2 regions of the Tepidamorphus gemmatus genome follow, and region 2 is predicted to be linked to the other one. Evidence: predicted binding sites of a transcription regulator. Region 2 holds the regulator's gene; the other holds the start of a gene.
What was found. The regulator PhoB, encoded in region 2, activates phosphate uptake and scavenging genes when phosphate is short. The targets are predictions, from matches to a motif close to TGTCATNNANCTGTCAT.
Positions count from the first base shown of each region.

Region 1 (7,310 bases), on a different contig from region 2:
CCAGGCTCATCGTTGCCGATCGGCAACGCCGGATGAGATTCCTGCTTAGCCAGCTCCTAATCCAGACCTGCCGCAACGGAGCATGGATTGCATCCCTCAGGCAGACAACTCTAGCGTGGACTTCCACAGACAAGGGCTCCTCCAGAGAGCTCGACTGCGGCACCCGACCTCATGGAGGAGGGGGAGGAAATGAGCAGACTTCGCGGACTGCCCGCGGCAGCCGGGATCTTTGCGGCGGCGATCGGTTGCGACGCGCTCGTCGGCACCGCCGATGCGGGCGCATTCGCGATACGCGAGCAGAGCGCCTACGGACAGGGCATGAGCTTCGCAGGGGCGGCGACCTGCGGCACGTCCGTCGCTGGGACGTTCTGGAATTCCGCGGTGGTGACCTGCGCGCAGGGTCTGGACGTCGAAGGCTCGCTGTCGTTGATCGTTCCGTCCACGGAGATCACGACGGCGGCGTTCCCGTCCAGCCTGCTCGGCCCGGGCAGTCCGCTGTTCTTCGGTGGCGATCCGGGCGATATCGGCAAGACCGCGGTCGTGCCGGCCACGACCGTCGCCTACAACTTCGATGACCGGTGGTATTTCGGCGCCACCATCAACGGGCAGTACGGCCTGAAGACGGAGACCCGGTTCAGTCACGCCGCGCAGATCTACGGCCGAGAGTCCGAGGTCTTCTCGCTGAATGTCAATCCGGTGGTCGGCTACCGGATCAACGACGCCTTCGCGGTGGCGGCAGGGCTGCAGATCCAATACTTCGACGTCATCCTCAGCCAGGCCGTCGGCATCGCACCGATCGCCCCGTCCGCCGTGCTGAACGGCGATGACATAGGCTTCGGCTTCACCGCCGGCCTGCTGATCACGCCCACTCCCAACACCGAGATCGGCATCGGCTTCCGGTCTGCCATCAAGCATGACCTGGAGGGCATGCTGGCGATCCCGCTCGTGGCGCGGCTGCCGATCGAGGTCGATCCGACCCTGCCGGAGATGGTCAGCTTTGGCCTGCGCCACCGATTCACCGACAGGTTCTCGATGCTCGGCACGGTCGAATGGACAAACTGGAGCCGGTTCGGGACCTTCACCGTGGTCAACTCGCTGAACGGACTGCCTGTGTCGCTGCTGCCATTCGAGTACCGGGACGGATGGTTCTTCGCCCTCGGCGCCGAATACGACTGGGACGATCGCTGGACATTGCGCGCCGGGGCGGCGTGGGAGCGCGCACCGATCGATGACGTCACTCGCTCGATCCGGCTGCCGGACGACGACCGGCTGTGGCTGTCGGCAGGCCTGTCGTACCACTGGTCGGAGCGTTTGCGCCTTGACCTTGGCTACTCCTTCCTGACCACCTTCGACACGCGGATCAATATCGGGCCCGGAAACCCCGTCTATGTGCCGCCGGTGACATTTGCCGCGGACGTGGACGCAAGTGTGCATATCGTCGCTGCCGGTCTGAAGTATTCCTTCGGTGGTCGGGATGCGATGGAGCCGGTGTCACCGGTCTACAGGCCGTAGCTGTCGGAGACAGGGGCGGAGGTCTCGAGCGTGCGAGCGAAATGGGCCGGCCGTCAGGGCCGGCTCGTCTCATGTCGGCGGATACCTGTCCACCGGTGTCGAGTTCTTCGCCTCAGAACGAGGCCCGGACATTGCCGCCGTCGATGAGGATGTTCTGAGCGGTGATGTAGCCCGCATGCACGCTGCACAGGAAGGCGCAGGTGCTGCCGAACTCGGACGGTTCGCCGAACCGGCCGGCCGGAATCGCCGCCTTCAGTTCGGACGCGATGTCCTCCTCGGATCGGCCCGTAGCCTTGTGCCGCGACGCCAGCATCGCCCTGATACGATCGGTATCGAAGTTGCCCGGCAGCAGGCTGTTGATGGTCACGCCCCGGTTGGCGACCTGACGCGCGACGCCGGACAGGAAACCGGTGAGGCCGGCGCGTGCGGCGCTCGACAGGTCCAGTCCGGGAATTGCCTGCAGCACCGAGTAGGACGTGATGTTGACGATGCGCCCGAAGCCCCGTTCCATCATCGGGTCGACGACGCGCTGGATGAGCTCGATCGGCGTGACCATATTCATGATGAGGCCATCGAGCATCGCCCTGCGGTCGATGTCGCGGAAGTCACGGAACGGCGGCCCGCCATTGTTGTTTACCAGGATATCGGGACTTCCGTTGGCGGCAATGAGCGCATCCTGGACATCGGTTCGTGAAACATCCCCGGGCACAGGGATCACCCTGGCGCCGGTCGCGGCGGCGATCTCGTCGGCGGTACGGGCGAGCCGCTCCACATCGACGCCGTTGATCACCACCTCGCAGCCGGCTGCCGCGAGAGCTTCCGCGCAGGCCCGGCCGAGTCCTCGGCTCGATGCGCAGACGACCGCCCGTCGTCCCCGGATACCCAGATCCATTCCCTGCTCCTTCGTGTCTGGCATAGGCCGCAGCGCTGGCGCCGCCCACCATCAATCCAATGCCCGCAGGGGCGCAATGTCCATCACGCTTGCACTGTGCGCATGGCTGCCCCAGCGGCAACAGTGTTGCACTCGGATGACAGGCGTCATAATCCTGCCAAGCAAATCACGTTATTGGCGTCTGCACTGAGGCTGCGGACGGGGGCAACCGTGCATCAACATCCTGCCAGTACGGTTTACCGGACCTTGTTCCTGTCCGACGTTCATCTTGGCACCAAGGGCTGTCAGAGTGAACTGTTTCTCGATTTTCTCAAGCATACGGACGCCGAGACCATCTATCTCGTCGGCGATATCATCGACTTCTGGCGGCTGAAGCGTTCCTGGTATTGGCCGCAAAAGCACAACGACGTCGTCCAGAAGCTGCTGCGCAAGGGTCGCAAGGGAGCCCGGATCATCTACATCCCGGGGAATCACGACGAATTGCTGCGCGATTACATCGGCACGCATTTCGGCGGCATCGAGGTGATGCGCCGGGCCATCCACATCTCGGCGACCGGCGAGCGCTTCCTCGTCCTGCACGGAGACGAGTTCGATGCGGTGGTCCGTTATGCCAAATGGCTGGCGCTGCTTGGCGACTGGGCCTATGCGACCGCGCTGCTCGTCAACACTTACTTCAATGTCGCCCGGCGCAAGCTCGGTTTCCCCTACTGGTCGCTCTCGGCGTGGTTGAAGCTCAAGGTCAAGAATGCCGTTGCGTTCATCAGCGAGTTCGAGCAGGCGCTGGCCGCGGAGGCGGCGCGGGCACGGGTCGACGGCGTCGTCTGCGGCCATATCCATCATCCGGCCGATCAGATGATGAACGGTGTGCGCTATGTGAACTGCGGCGACTGGGTGGAGAGCTGCACGGCGGTCGGCGAGCGGCCGGACGGGACACTTGAGATCATCCGCTGGCCGGTCGTCAGAGCCCAGCGGCAGGACCCGCCCGTCGAAACGGCTCGGGTCGCCGCGTGATGACGCCGTCATGAAGCGGCTGGTGCTGGCCACGGACGCCTGGCATCCGCAGATCAACGGCGTCGTCAGCGTGCTTGACCGCCTGCGGCGCGAGACGCCGGCGTACGGTCTCGAGATCGAGGTGGTCTCCCCTGCCGAGTTCAGCTCGGTTCCGCTGCCGACCTACAGCGAGATCCGCCTTGCGCTGGCCGGCCCTGCCCAGGTCGGGCGGCGCATCGAGGCACTGAAGCCCGACTTCATCCATATCCCGGCCGAAGGGCCGATCGGGATGGCGGCGCGGCGCTGGTGCCTGCGCAACGGGCGATGGTTCACCACGAGCTTCCATACCCGCTTTCCGGAGTATCTGGCGCGGCGGCTGCCGGTTCCGCCACGGCTGTCCTACGCCTGGCTGCGGCGGTTCCACAATGCCGGGCAGGCGACACTGGTTTCCACGCCGACTCTGGCGGCGGAACTGGCGTCACGGGGTTTCGCCAATCCGGTGATCTGGCCGAGGGCCATCGATACCGCGGCGTTCACGCCCGGCGAGGCGGCGGCGCTCGACTTTCCGAGGCCCATCTTCCTCTATGTCGGCCGGGTCGCGGTGGAGAAGAGCGTGGACGAGTTCCTGGCCCTCGATCTGCCTGGCACGAAGGTCGTCGTTGGCGACGGACCCCAGCGCGCCGAGCTGCAGCGGCGCTTTCCGGAGGCCAGGTTCCTCGGCGTGCATCGGGGCGAGGATCTGGTCCGGCTCTACCGCGCCGCCGACGTCTTCGTCTTTCCAAGCCGCACCGACACACTTGGCCTGGTCTCGATCGAGGCCCTGGCCTGCGGCGTGCCGGTGGCGGCCTATCCGGTGCCGGGGCCGATGGACGTCATAGGCCATTCGGGTGCGGGTGTGCTGGACGAGGATCTGCGTGCTGCCGCGCTGGCGGCGCTCAACATCCCGCCAGATGTTTGCCGGGCGCGGGCGCTCGAGTTCAACTGGGACACCAGCGCCCGCACCTTCGTCGACATCATCCTGCGGTCGAATCGCTGCGCGGTGTCCTGACGCCGCCATTTTGCTGCCCGGACCGATCCTGTAGTGTTGGCTGATCCTCCAGCGCGGAGCTTCATCATGGCGACGCCAGACCGGCGTATCCCGTCCTTCGACGACATTGAGGCGGCCGCGGCGCGGCTCGCCGGCGTATGCATCAGGACGCCGCTGCTCGCATCGCCGGCGCTCGATGCGGCGACCGGCGCACGCGTGCTTATCAAGCCCGAGATCCTGCAGCGCACCGGTTCGTTCAAGTTCCGCGGCGCCTACAATGCGATTGCCGCGCTCGATGAGGCCGAGCGCCGGCGCGGCATCGTCACCTGTTCGTCCGGTAATCATGCCCAGGGTATCGCGGCGGCGGCGCAGCTTTTCGGTGTGCCGGCCACCATCGTCATGCCGTCGGATGCGCCGCCGCTGAAACGCGATCGCACGCGGTCCTATGGTGCGCGGATCGTGCCCTATGACAGGGCGACCGGAGACCGGGATGCGGTCGCGGCGCAGGTCGTCGAGGAAACGGGAGGCGTGTTCGTCTCGCCTTATGACGATCCGGGTGTCATCTCCGGTCAGGGCACTGCGGGGGTCGAACTGGTGCAGCAGGCGCGGGAGCTCGCCGGCGATCCCGACCTGGTGCTGGTTCCGTGTGGCGGGGGTGGTCTCACCGCCGGTATTGCGCTGGCGGTTCAGGCGCTAGCGCCGTCTGCGCGCGTGATGACGGTCGAACCGGATGGCTTCGACGACCATGTCCGCTCGTTCCTGTCGGGAAGGCGTGAGGAGAATGCAGCGCGGGCCGGATCGGTTTGCGACGCGCTGATGGCGCCGCGGCCCGGCGAGCTGACCTTCGAGGTGAACCGCTCGCGCGTCGCCGGCGGCGTGTCGGTCAGCGATGCGGAGGCGCTGGCAGCAGTCGCCTACGCATGGCGTGACCTCAAGCTGGTGGTCGAACCCGGAGGCGCCGTGGCACTGGCGGCCCTTCTGAGCGGCAAGGTCGACGTGGCCGGCCGCACCGTGGTCGTGGTGCTGTCGGGCGGCAATGCCGATCCGACCATCTTCGCCCGTGCCGTGGCGCTTGCCGGGGAAGCGGAAGCCCCGGCCGTCAACTGAACAGGATCATCCGCTGGTCGAAGGTCAGCCCGGTCAGATCGCTCGGCCGGCGCCGTTGCGGCTCGGGGAGCCTGTGAGGCTGCGAGGCCGCCGGTTGCGGTTCGGCCGACTCACCGGCTTCGCCGGTGGTCCGACCGGGGGCGGCCGATACCGCGGTGGCAGGCGCCGGCTCCGGAGCGGCCGATATGCCGCTTGGCGACGCAGCACCGTAGTGCGACGGCAGCGCCGACATGGGACGGAGCTGCGCGGATGCCGGCGAATCGACGTCGGTCCATTGGACGTCGGGCCCCTCCACGAGCTCGAGATCCTCGAGGAAGCGGCCTGCAGCCGGGTCGGCCTTGTGGATCGCCGGATCAACGCTCGTCGTCGGCTCCGGCTGGTCGGGTTCCGTCAGGGTGCCTTCCAGGCCATCGAGGCGGCGTTCGATCCGGCGCAGCGCCCGCGCCATCGAGGCCATGCCCCGCACACCGGCAGCCGCACTGCGAGCGGAAGACAGGATGTCGACAGCGTAGCGGTCGAGCGCATCGCACAGGTCGGGCGAAACCTCGCGCTCGCGCAAACCCCAGGCGATCTCCTGGATTCGTTCGCTCGCCCTCAGCACCGTCTGGAGATCGGCTCGCGTCCGCTCGGCCTCCGCCGCGAAGTCGACGTCCTGGGCGCGCTGGCGCTCGCGATCCTCGCCGCCGGCGGCGATTTCCCGCCGAACCTCGGCAAGCGCTTCGGCAATCTCCGCAAAGCCGTCGCGGATGATCGCGAGATCGGGCAGCTTGCGGCTGCGGACGAGCGATTCGATCCGCTCGAGGACGGCGAGCAGCGAACGGGTGTCGGCGTTGCGGTTGCGGCGGGCGTATTCGACCAGGAACCAGCGTCCACGGGCGGTCTCCATGACCGCCGCCAGGATGGCGTCGTAGTCCGGATCGCTCGGCCCGAAGGCCTCGGGATCGGTGCCCCCGCCCGGGGGCGACGGGAGGTTGTCCGATCCGGCCATCAACCGGGCCCGCCTGCTGCGCTGCCCGAAGTGCCACATACCGGTTTGCAGCGATATCGCACTGTCTGCCCCCGGGGTCTGCCCCACGAATCGTTAAGGCGACACAGTAGCCCGATTCTCGCGAATGTCGCGGCCCGCAATCGACCGCGCGCCTATCCCCACAGCATGGATTCGGGCGGGTGGACCTCGCTGCCGGTATAGTGCAGGCCGGGATCGCGGTCCCTGGCCAGCAACAGCGGTCCGTCGAGGTCGACCCAGTCGGCGCGCTGGGCAACCAGCATCGCCGGCGCCATGGCGAGCGACGTGGCAAGCATGCAGCCGACCATGAGCTTCAGTCCGCTTGCCGCCACCGCGTCGGCCATGGCGAGCGCCTCGGTGAGCCCGCCGGTCTTGTCGAGCTTGATGTTGACCGCATCGTAGCGCGCCGACAGCCCCGCAAGACTCGCACGGTCGTGGGCGCTCTCGTCGGCGCAGACGGCGACGGGCCGGGCGATATCGGCGAGGACCCCATCGGCATCGGCCGGCAGCGGCTGCTCAACCAGTTCCACGCCGGCGGCCGCGCAGGCGGCCAGCAGCGGCTCGATGTCGGCCGTCGACCAGCCCTCGTTGGCATCGACGATCAGGCGGGCGTGCGGCGCGCCCGCACGCACCGCGGCAATCCGTTCCGCGTCGCCAGTGCCGCCGAGCTTGACCTTGAGCAGGGGGCGGTGCGCGGCCTTGCGTGCAGCCTCGTGCATTGCCTCGGGGGTGCCCAGGCTCAGCGTATAGGCGGTGACCAGCGGACGCGGTGGCGC
Region 1 covers NZ_SMAK01000009.1:59,301-66,610, reverse strand. Annotated here, with positions in the region: gene EDC22_RS14065 (OmpP1/FadL family transporter) at 190-1,512, shown strand; gene EDC22_RS14060 (SDR family oxidoreductase) at 1,625-2,404, opposite strand; gene EDC22_RS14055 (UDP-2,3-diacylglucosamine diphosphatase) at 2,651-3,415, shown strand; gene EDC22_RS14050 (glycosyltransferase family 4 protein) at 3,426-4,442, shown strand; gene EDC22_RS14045 (threonine ammonia-lyase) at 4,509-5,528, shown strand; gene EDC22_RS14040 (hypothetical protein) at 5,521-6,516, opposite strand; gene dgcA (N-acetyl-D-Glu racemase DgcA) at 6,669-7,310, opposite strand, start outside.
Region 1: the regulator PhoB is predicted to act here: its motif matches at 2,530-2,546, upstream of EDC22_RS14055 (UDP-2,3-diacylglucosamine diphosphatase).

Region 2 (7,310 bases):
CGCTGCCGGTCAGGAAGATCGTGTCGCCGCCCAGCTGCCGCATGGCAACATCGAAGGAGACGCGGGTGCGGGTCGACGGCTTGTCGAAGATCATGGCCAGCGTTCGCCCGGCCAGCCGCGGCACGCGCCCGTCTCCGTCGGCCTTCATCCGGCGGCTGTCGTCGATGATCCGCCGCAGTTCGACGGCAGGAATCTCGCTGAGATCGACGAAATTGCGATAGGTCCGGCTCATGCGCTCGCCCTCCGCAGCGCTGCCGCGGCCTCGAGGGCGCGGCAGGCGGCATCGATCCGATCCAGCGCCGCATCGATGTCGGACGCTTCGACGATCAGCGGCGGCATCAGCCGCACGACATTGTCGCCGGCACCGACGCACAGCAACCTTTCCGCCTGCAGCGCTGCAACCAGCTCCTTGTTGGGCACACGGCACTTGACGCCCATCATCAAGCCCTCGCCTCGGACCGTCTCGATGATCCCCGGATGCTCGTCGGCAATCCGCGCCAGCCCCTGGCGGAACCTGAGACCCATTTCCCGCACGTGATCGATGAACCCGGGTTCCAGCACCACGTCCAGCACCGCATTGCCGACGGCCATCGCCAGCGGATTGCCGCCGAAGGTAGTGCCGTGCACGCCGTGCACCATCCCCTTCACCGCCTCGCGGGTCGCCAGGCAGGCCCCCATCGGGAAGCCGCCGCCGATTCCCTTGGCAAGCGCCATGATGTCGGGTTCGATGCCTGACCATTCATAGGCGAACAGCTTCCCGGTCCGGGCGACGCCGCATTGCACCTCGTCGACGATCAGCAGCAGACCGTGCTCATCGCAGAGCGCCCGAAGCGCCCGCATCGTCGCAAACGGCACCGGCCGCAGGCCGCCCTCCCCCTGTACCGGCTCGATCAGGATCCCGGCGGTCTGCGGGCCGATGGCGGCCCTGACCGCATCGAGATCGTCGAACGGCACCTGGTCGAAGCCGTCAACCGCCGGACCGAAACCCTCCAGGTATTTCGGCTGGCCGCCTGCGGCGATCGTCGCCAGCGTGCGGCCGTGGAACGCGCCTTCAAAGGTGATCAGGCGGTAGCGCTCGGGACTCCCCGAGGCATAGTGATAGCGCCGCGCCGTCTTGATCGCACATTCCAGCGCCTCGGCGCCGGAATTCGTGAAGAACACCGCATCCGCGAAGGAATTCTCCGTCAGACGTCGCGCCAGCTCCTCCTGCCCCGGCACCTGATACAGGTTGGAGACATGCCACACCCGGCCGGCCTGTTCGGTCAGGGCCTTGACGAGGTGCGGATGGCAGTGGCCGAGCGAGTTCACCGCGATGCCGCTGGCGAAATCCAGGTACTCCGTGCCATCGGCGGTGAACAGGCGCACGCCTTCTCCCCGCTCGAAAGCAAGGTCTGCCCGCGCGAATGTCGGATAGAGCGCAGACGTCACGGTCGTCGATCCTGATGCTGAAACGAATAATGCCGCCTCCCACGGCGGCATCATGCAGATCATAATATTTGCGTGGCCGACACTGTCAATTGCAGCGACCTGCTGGCGGGCGGCACACCGCGGGCCGCGGCGTCGGGCCGGCACTGTTGCATTCGCGAATCACCCCGACGCTTTCTGGGGAAATTGCTAAGGAAAGGTAAGCGCCGGGGTTGCCCGAGAGTCCGCCCATATTGTAGCCTTCAACCGTCGATATACGACATTTCGTGCGGCGGACCAGTTGAATCACCTATTTGTGGTGCAGGGGCGGGAGCTCGCCTGTCGGGCGATTCCGTCGGGGGTCCGGATTCCGTCCGCACAGACGATATGGAGCGGCGAAATGTCTTGGTCGGATGAGCGCGTCGAACTTCTCAAGAAGCTGTGGGGTGACGGCCTGAGCGCGAGCCAGATCGCCGCCGAGCTGGGCGGTGTGACCCGCAATGCGGTGATCGGCAAGGTTCACCGGCTCGGGCTCTCGGGGCGTGCCAAGGCGGCGCGACCCGCGGCGCCCCGCCAGCGCAAGGTGCGCCGACCCTCGCTGCCGCCGCGCCCGGCGGCACGTGTCATCGGCAACACGGTCCTCAAGGTCGCTCTGTCGCCGGAGCTCGACGAGGAGGTGGAGGAGGAGGTGGTCGTGCAGGTCCGCGCGCCGGCGGTGGTGGAAGAGCTGTTCATCCTGCCGGAGGAACGGGTCACGATCCTGCAGCTGACCGAGCAGACCTGCAAATGGCCGGTCGGCGATCCTGGCAGCGCCGAATTCTACTTCTGCGGTCGTCGTTCGGAACCCGGCATGCCCTATTGCGAACATCACTGCCGCATCGCCTACCAGCCGGCCGGAGACCGGCGGCGCGGACGCTGAGGCCATCGCCGCCCGCGCCGCCATTCGCACCGCCGGGCGGCGCGGACTGCCGCGGAAGGGCGGTGGCAGAAGTGACGCAGCCGCTTGAATGAGACAGGCGCGACCGCGCCGGTCGTGTGCACTTGCCGCACCGCTCGACTCGCCGTGCGCCCGTTCAGGGTGGATGGCCGACCGCGCGCCCCCCGGCTGTCAGTTGGCGGCGAACTGCTCGTTGAACGCGTAACCGGCGCCGCGCACCGTGCGGATCGGGTCGATCTTGCGGCCGCGATTGATCGCCTTGCGCAACCGGCCGACATGGACGTCGACGGTGCGCTCGTCGACGTAGACGTCACGTCCCCAGACACCGTCGAGCAGCTGTTCGCGGGTGAACACGCGGCCCGGGCTCTGCATCAGGAACTCCAGCAGCCGGAACTCGGTCGGGCCGAGATGCACCTCGCGGCCGCCGCGGCGGACGCGGTGGGTCTCGCGGTTCAGCTCGATATCGCCGGCCTGCAGCACCGAGGCGATGATCTCCGGCCGCGCCCGGCGCAGGATCGCCTTCACCCGCGCCATCAGTTCGGGCAGCGAGAATGGCTTGGTGACATAGTCGTCGGCGCCGGTCGCCAGGCCCCGGATGCGTTCGCTTTCCTCGCCGCGCGCGGTCAGCATGATGACCGGCAGGTTTGCCGTCTCGGGCCTCGCCCGCAGCCGGCGACACAGCTCGATTCCCGAGATGCCCGGCAGCATCCAGTCGAGCAGCACCAGATCCGGCGTCACCTCTCGGATGCGCGTCTCCGCCTCATCACCGCGGCCGACCGACTCGACGGCATAGCCCTCGGCCTCGAGGTTGTAGCGCAACAGCAGCGTCAGCGGTTCCTCGTCCTCGACAATCAGGACCTTTGCATTCCTGGCCATGTGCGTCCGCTCAGTCATCGGTCTGCGGCAGATCGGCGGTGGCGAAGCTGGACTGGTCCATCTTCGGCCGCTTCTCGAGCAAGGGTTCGCCGCGCACCAGATAGGCCACCGTTTCGGCGATGTTGGTGACGTGATCGCCGATCCGCTCGATGTTCTTCGCCGCGAACAACAGATGCGTGGCGAAGGTGATGTTGCGCGGATCCTCCATCATGTAGGTCAGGAGCTCGCGGAAGATCGACGTGTACATCACGTCGAGTTCGGCATCGCGTCCCCAGACCTCCAACGCCAGATCGACATCGCGGCGGGCGAAGCTGTCGAGCACGTTCTTGAGCTGCTCGAGCGCAATCTGGCTCATGTGGTCGATGCCGAGCACGGTCTGGCGCGAGCCCGGCTCGGACTGCACGGCAACCGCCCGCTTGGCGATGTTCTTGGCCAGATCGCCGATCCGCTCCAGATCCGACGAGATCTTGATCGCCGCCATGATCTGGCGCAGGTCCAGTGCCATTGGCTGACGCTTGGCGATCATCAGGATGGCAAGGTCCTCCACCTCGCGCTCGAGCCGATCGATCTCGTCGTCGGCCGCGATGGTGCGCATCGCCAGCGCCTGGTCGCGGCGGTTGAGCGCCGTGATGGCGTCGGTGAGCAGCTTCTCGGCATGGCCGCCCATGCGGCTGATCATCAGCGAAAGCTTCTGCAGTTCCTCATCGTAGGACGAGACGATGTGTTCGGTCATGGTCCTCTCCTGCGCCGCCCGGGAGGATGGCGTTGCCTCAGCCGAAGCGGCCGGTGATGTAGTCGTGGGTGCGGGTGTCCCTGGGATTGGTGAAGACATGCTGCGTCGGCCCCACCTCGACCAGGTTACCCAGATGGAAGAACGCGGTGCGCTGCGACACCCGCGCGGCCTGCTGCATCGAATGGGTGACGATGATGATGCAGTAGTTGGCCTTGAGCTCGTCGATCAGCTCCTCGATGCGGGCCGTGGCGATCGGATCGAGCGCCGAACAGGGTTCGTCCATCAGGATCACCTCCGGGTTGACGGCGATCGCGCGGGCGATGCACAGGCGCTGCTGCTGGCCGCCCGACAGACCGGTGCCGGGGTCGTCCAGCCGGTCCTTCACCTCGTTCCACAGCCCTGCCTTCCTGAGGCTCGCCTCGACGACTGCATCGAGCTCGGCCTTGCCGCGCGCAAGGCCGTGGATGCGCGGGCCGTAGGCAACGTTGTCGTAGATCGACTTCGGAAACGGGTTCGGCTTCTGGAACACCATGCCGACCCTGGCGCGCAGCTCCACGACATCGAGGCTCGGCTCGTAGATGTCGCGTCCGTCGAGCGTGATGCGGCCGGTAACGCGCGTCCCGTCGATCGTGTCGTTCATCCGGTTGATGCATCTGAGGAACGTCGACTTGCCGCAGCCCGACGGGCCGATGAAGGCGGTCACCGACCGCTCCGGAATGTCGATCGAGACATTGAACAGCGCCTGCTTGGCACCGTAGAAGACGCACACGTCGCGCGCCTCCACCTTGACCGGGTTCATGTCCGGGTCGGGGATCACCGTCGTCAGATGTGCCGGACGTTCCATCACTGCGGCGTCGTTCATCATGTGCTCCTTGAAGCGCCGGCTACCAGGTGCGCTCGAGGCGCTGGCGCAGGAAGATGGCGATCCCGTTCATCAGGACCAGGAAACCGAGCAGGACCAGGATCGCCGCCGATGTCCGGTCGACGAAGCCCCGCTCGGGGCTGTCCGCCCAGATGAAGATCTGCGTCGGCAGGGCCGTCGAGGCATCGAGCAGGCCGCCGGGCGGCGCGGTGATGAAGGCGTTCATGCCGATCAGCAGCAGCGGCGCCGTCTCGCCGAGCGCCTGGGCAAGCCCGATGATCGTGCCGGTCAGGATGCCGGGCAGCGCCAGCGGCAGCACATGGTCGGTGATCACCTGATGACGCGACGCCCCCAAGCCGAGCGCGGCCTCGCGGATCGACGGCGGCACCGCCTTCAGCGATGCCCGGGTGACGATGATCATCGTCGGCAGCGTCATCAGCGACAGCACCATGCCGCCGACCAGCGGTGCGGATCGCGGCAGCCCGAAGAAGCCGAGAAACACCGCCAGACCGAGCAGGCCGAAGACGATCGAGGGTACGGCGGCAAGGTTGTTGATGTTCACCTCGACGAGGTCGGTCCATCGGTTCTTCGGGGCGAACTCCTCCAGATAGACGGCTGCGGCGATCCCGACCGGGAATGAGATCAGGAAGCAGACAAGCAGCGCATAGAACGATCCGACGATCGCTCCCGACAGGCCGGCAAGCTCCGGGAAGCGGCTGTCGGCGTTGAGAAACAGGCCCCAGTTGAACGGTGTGGAGATCCGTCCCTCGGCCTTCAGCTTGTCGAACCAGCCGATCTGCAGGTCGCTGACGCGACGCTGGCTCTCCGGCAGGTCGCGGCGGATGACGCCCTTCTCGAGCTGGTCGAATGGATCGGCCGCAGGCGTCGTCAGCTCGAAGGTGCGTCCGATCAGCGAGGGATCGGCAACAACACGATCGCGCACGAAGAACTGGCTGTTGTTCGTGAGAATCTGCCCCAGGAGCCGCTGCTCGGCCGGGTCGGTGACGTCCGGGAACAGCGCCTGCAGCGACTGCGCGACGATGGCCCTGTAATTGCCGCGGGCGGGGTCGTCGGCATTGACATGGTCCGGGTTCACATAGACCGGGATGGTCACCATCGTCTGCACGAAGGCGCGATAGCCGTTCGAGATCAGCGAGATCAGCAGGACCGCCAGCAGCCCGAGCGCGACGGTGATGGCCGCGATGCCGCAGAGCTGGAGGCGCCGGTCTGCCGCATGGCGCTTGCGCCGGCGTGCGGCAGCGGTTTGGCTCGACCAGTCGAAACTCGCCGAGAGGCTTGCGTCGGAGGAACTCATTCGTACTGCTCCCGGTATTTCTGCACGATCCTGAGCGCGATGACGTTGAGGCACAGCGTCACCGCGAACAGCACCAGGCCGAGCGCAAAGGCGGCAAGCGTCTTCGGGCTGTCGAACTCCGTATCGCCAATCAGCAGCGTCACGATCTGGACGGTGACCGTCGTCACCGAATCGAGCGGATTGAAGGTGAGCGAAGCGATCAGGCCGGCGGCCATGACAACGATCATCGTCTCGCCGATGGCGCGGCTGAGCGCCAGCAGGATACCGCCCATGATGCCGGGCAGCGCGGCTGGCAGGAGCACCTTGGTCACGGTCTCGCCACGCGTCGCCCCCAGCGCCAGCGAGCCGTCGCGCATCGCCCTGGGCACCGCCTTCAGCGCATCGTCTGACAGCGAGGAGATGAACGGGATGATCATGATGCCCATCACCGCACCGGCGGTCAGCGCACTGTTCGGCGAGATTTCCAGCCCCACCAGCGAGCCGGTCTGGCGGACGGCGGGAGCAACAACCAGCACTGCGAAGAAGCCGTACACGACCGTCGGCACGCCGGCGAGGATCTCCATGACCGGCTTGACCATTTTGCGCGTGCGCTCGTTGGCGTATTCGACCAGATAGATCGCCGTGAAGATGCCGATCGGGGTGGCGACGAGCATCGCGATGGTGGCGATCAGCAGGGTACCCGTGAACACCGGGACCGCGCCGAATGCGCCCTGTCCGGCGACCTGGTCGGCGCGAATGGCGATCTGCGGTTCCCACCTCAGACCGAACAGGAATTCCGTTACCGGCACCAGCCGGAAGAACTGCCAGGCCTCGTAGAGCAGCGAGACGATGATCCCGAGCGTCGTCAGGATCGCCACCAGGGAGCAGAAGATCATCAGTCCCGAGAGCACGCGCTCGACGGCATTGCGCGCCCTGAAGCGCGGCGTCAGCCGGGACCGGGCAATGATCAGCGCGACCAGCATCACGGCCATCGCGACGACGAGCATCGCCCAGCGCGCCAGCGCCTCCCACCGGACGAGGGAGTTGGCGGCGATCCGTATTGCCTCCGTCGGCTCGGCGAAGATCCGCCCGGACGCCACGTTGCGGATCTCGGAAATGTACAGGCTCAGCTGGGCCCGATCCGCTCCAGCCGTCATCGCGTCGGGAAGCGAGGCGATCAGCAGCTGGTCGATGACCGGTCGCT
Region 2 covers NZ_SMAK01000001.1:59,824-67,133, reverse strand. Annotated here, with positions in the region: gene argF (ornithine carbamoyltransferase) at 1-232, opposite strand, end outside; gene EDC22_RS00310 (aspartate aminotransferase family protein) at 229-1,479, opposite strand; gene EDC22_RS00305 (GcrA family cell cycle regulator) at 1,805-2,323, shown strand; gene phoB (phosphate regulon transcriptional regulator PhoB) at 2,513-3,217, opposite strand; gene phoU (phosphate signaling complex protein PhoU) at 3,228-3,950, opposite strand; gene pstB (phosphate ABC transporter ATP-binding protein PstB) at 3,988-4,794, opposite strand; gene pstA (phosphate ABC transporter permease PstA) at 4,835-6,127, opposite strand; gene pstC (phosphate ABC transporter permease subunit PstC) at 6,124-7,310, opposite strand, start outside.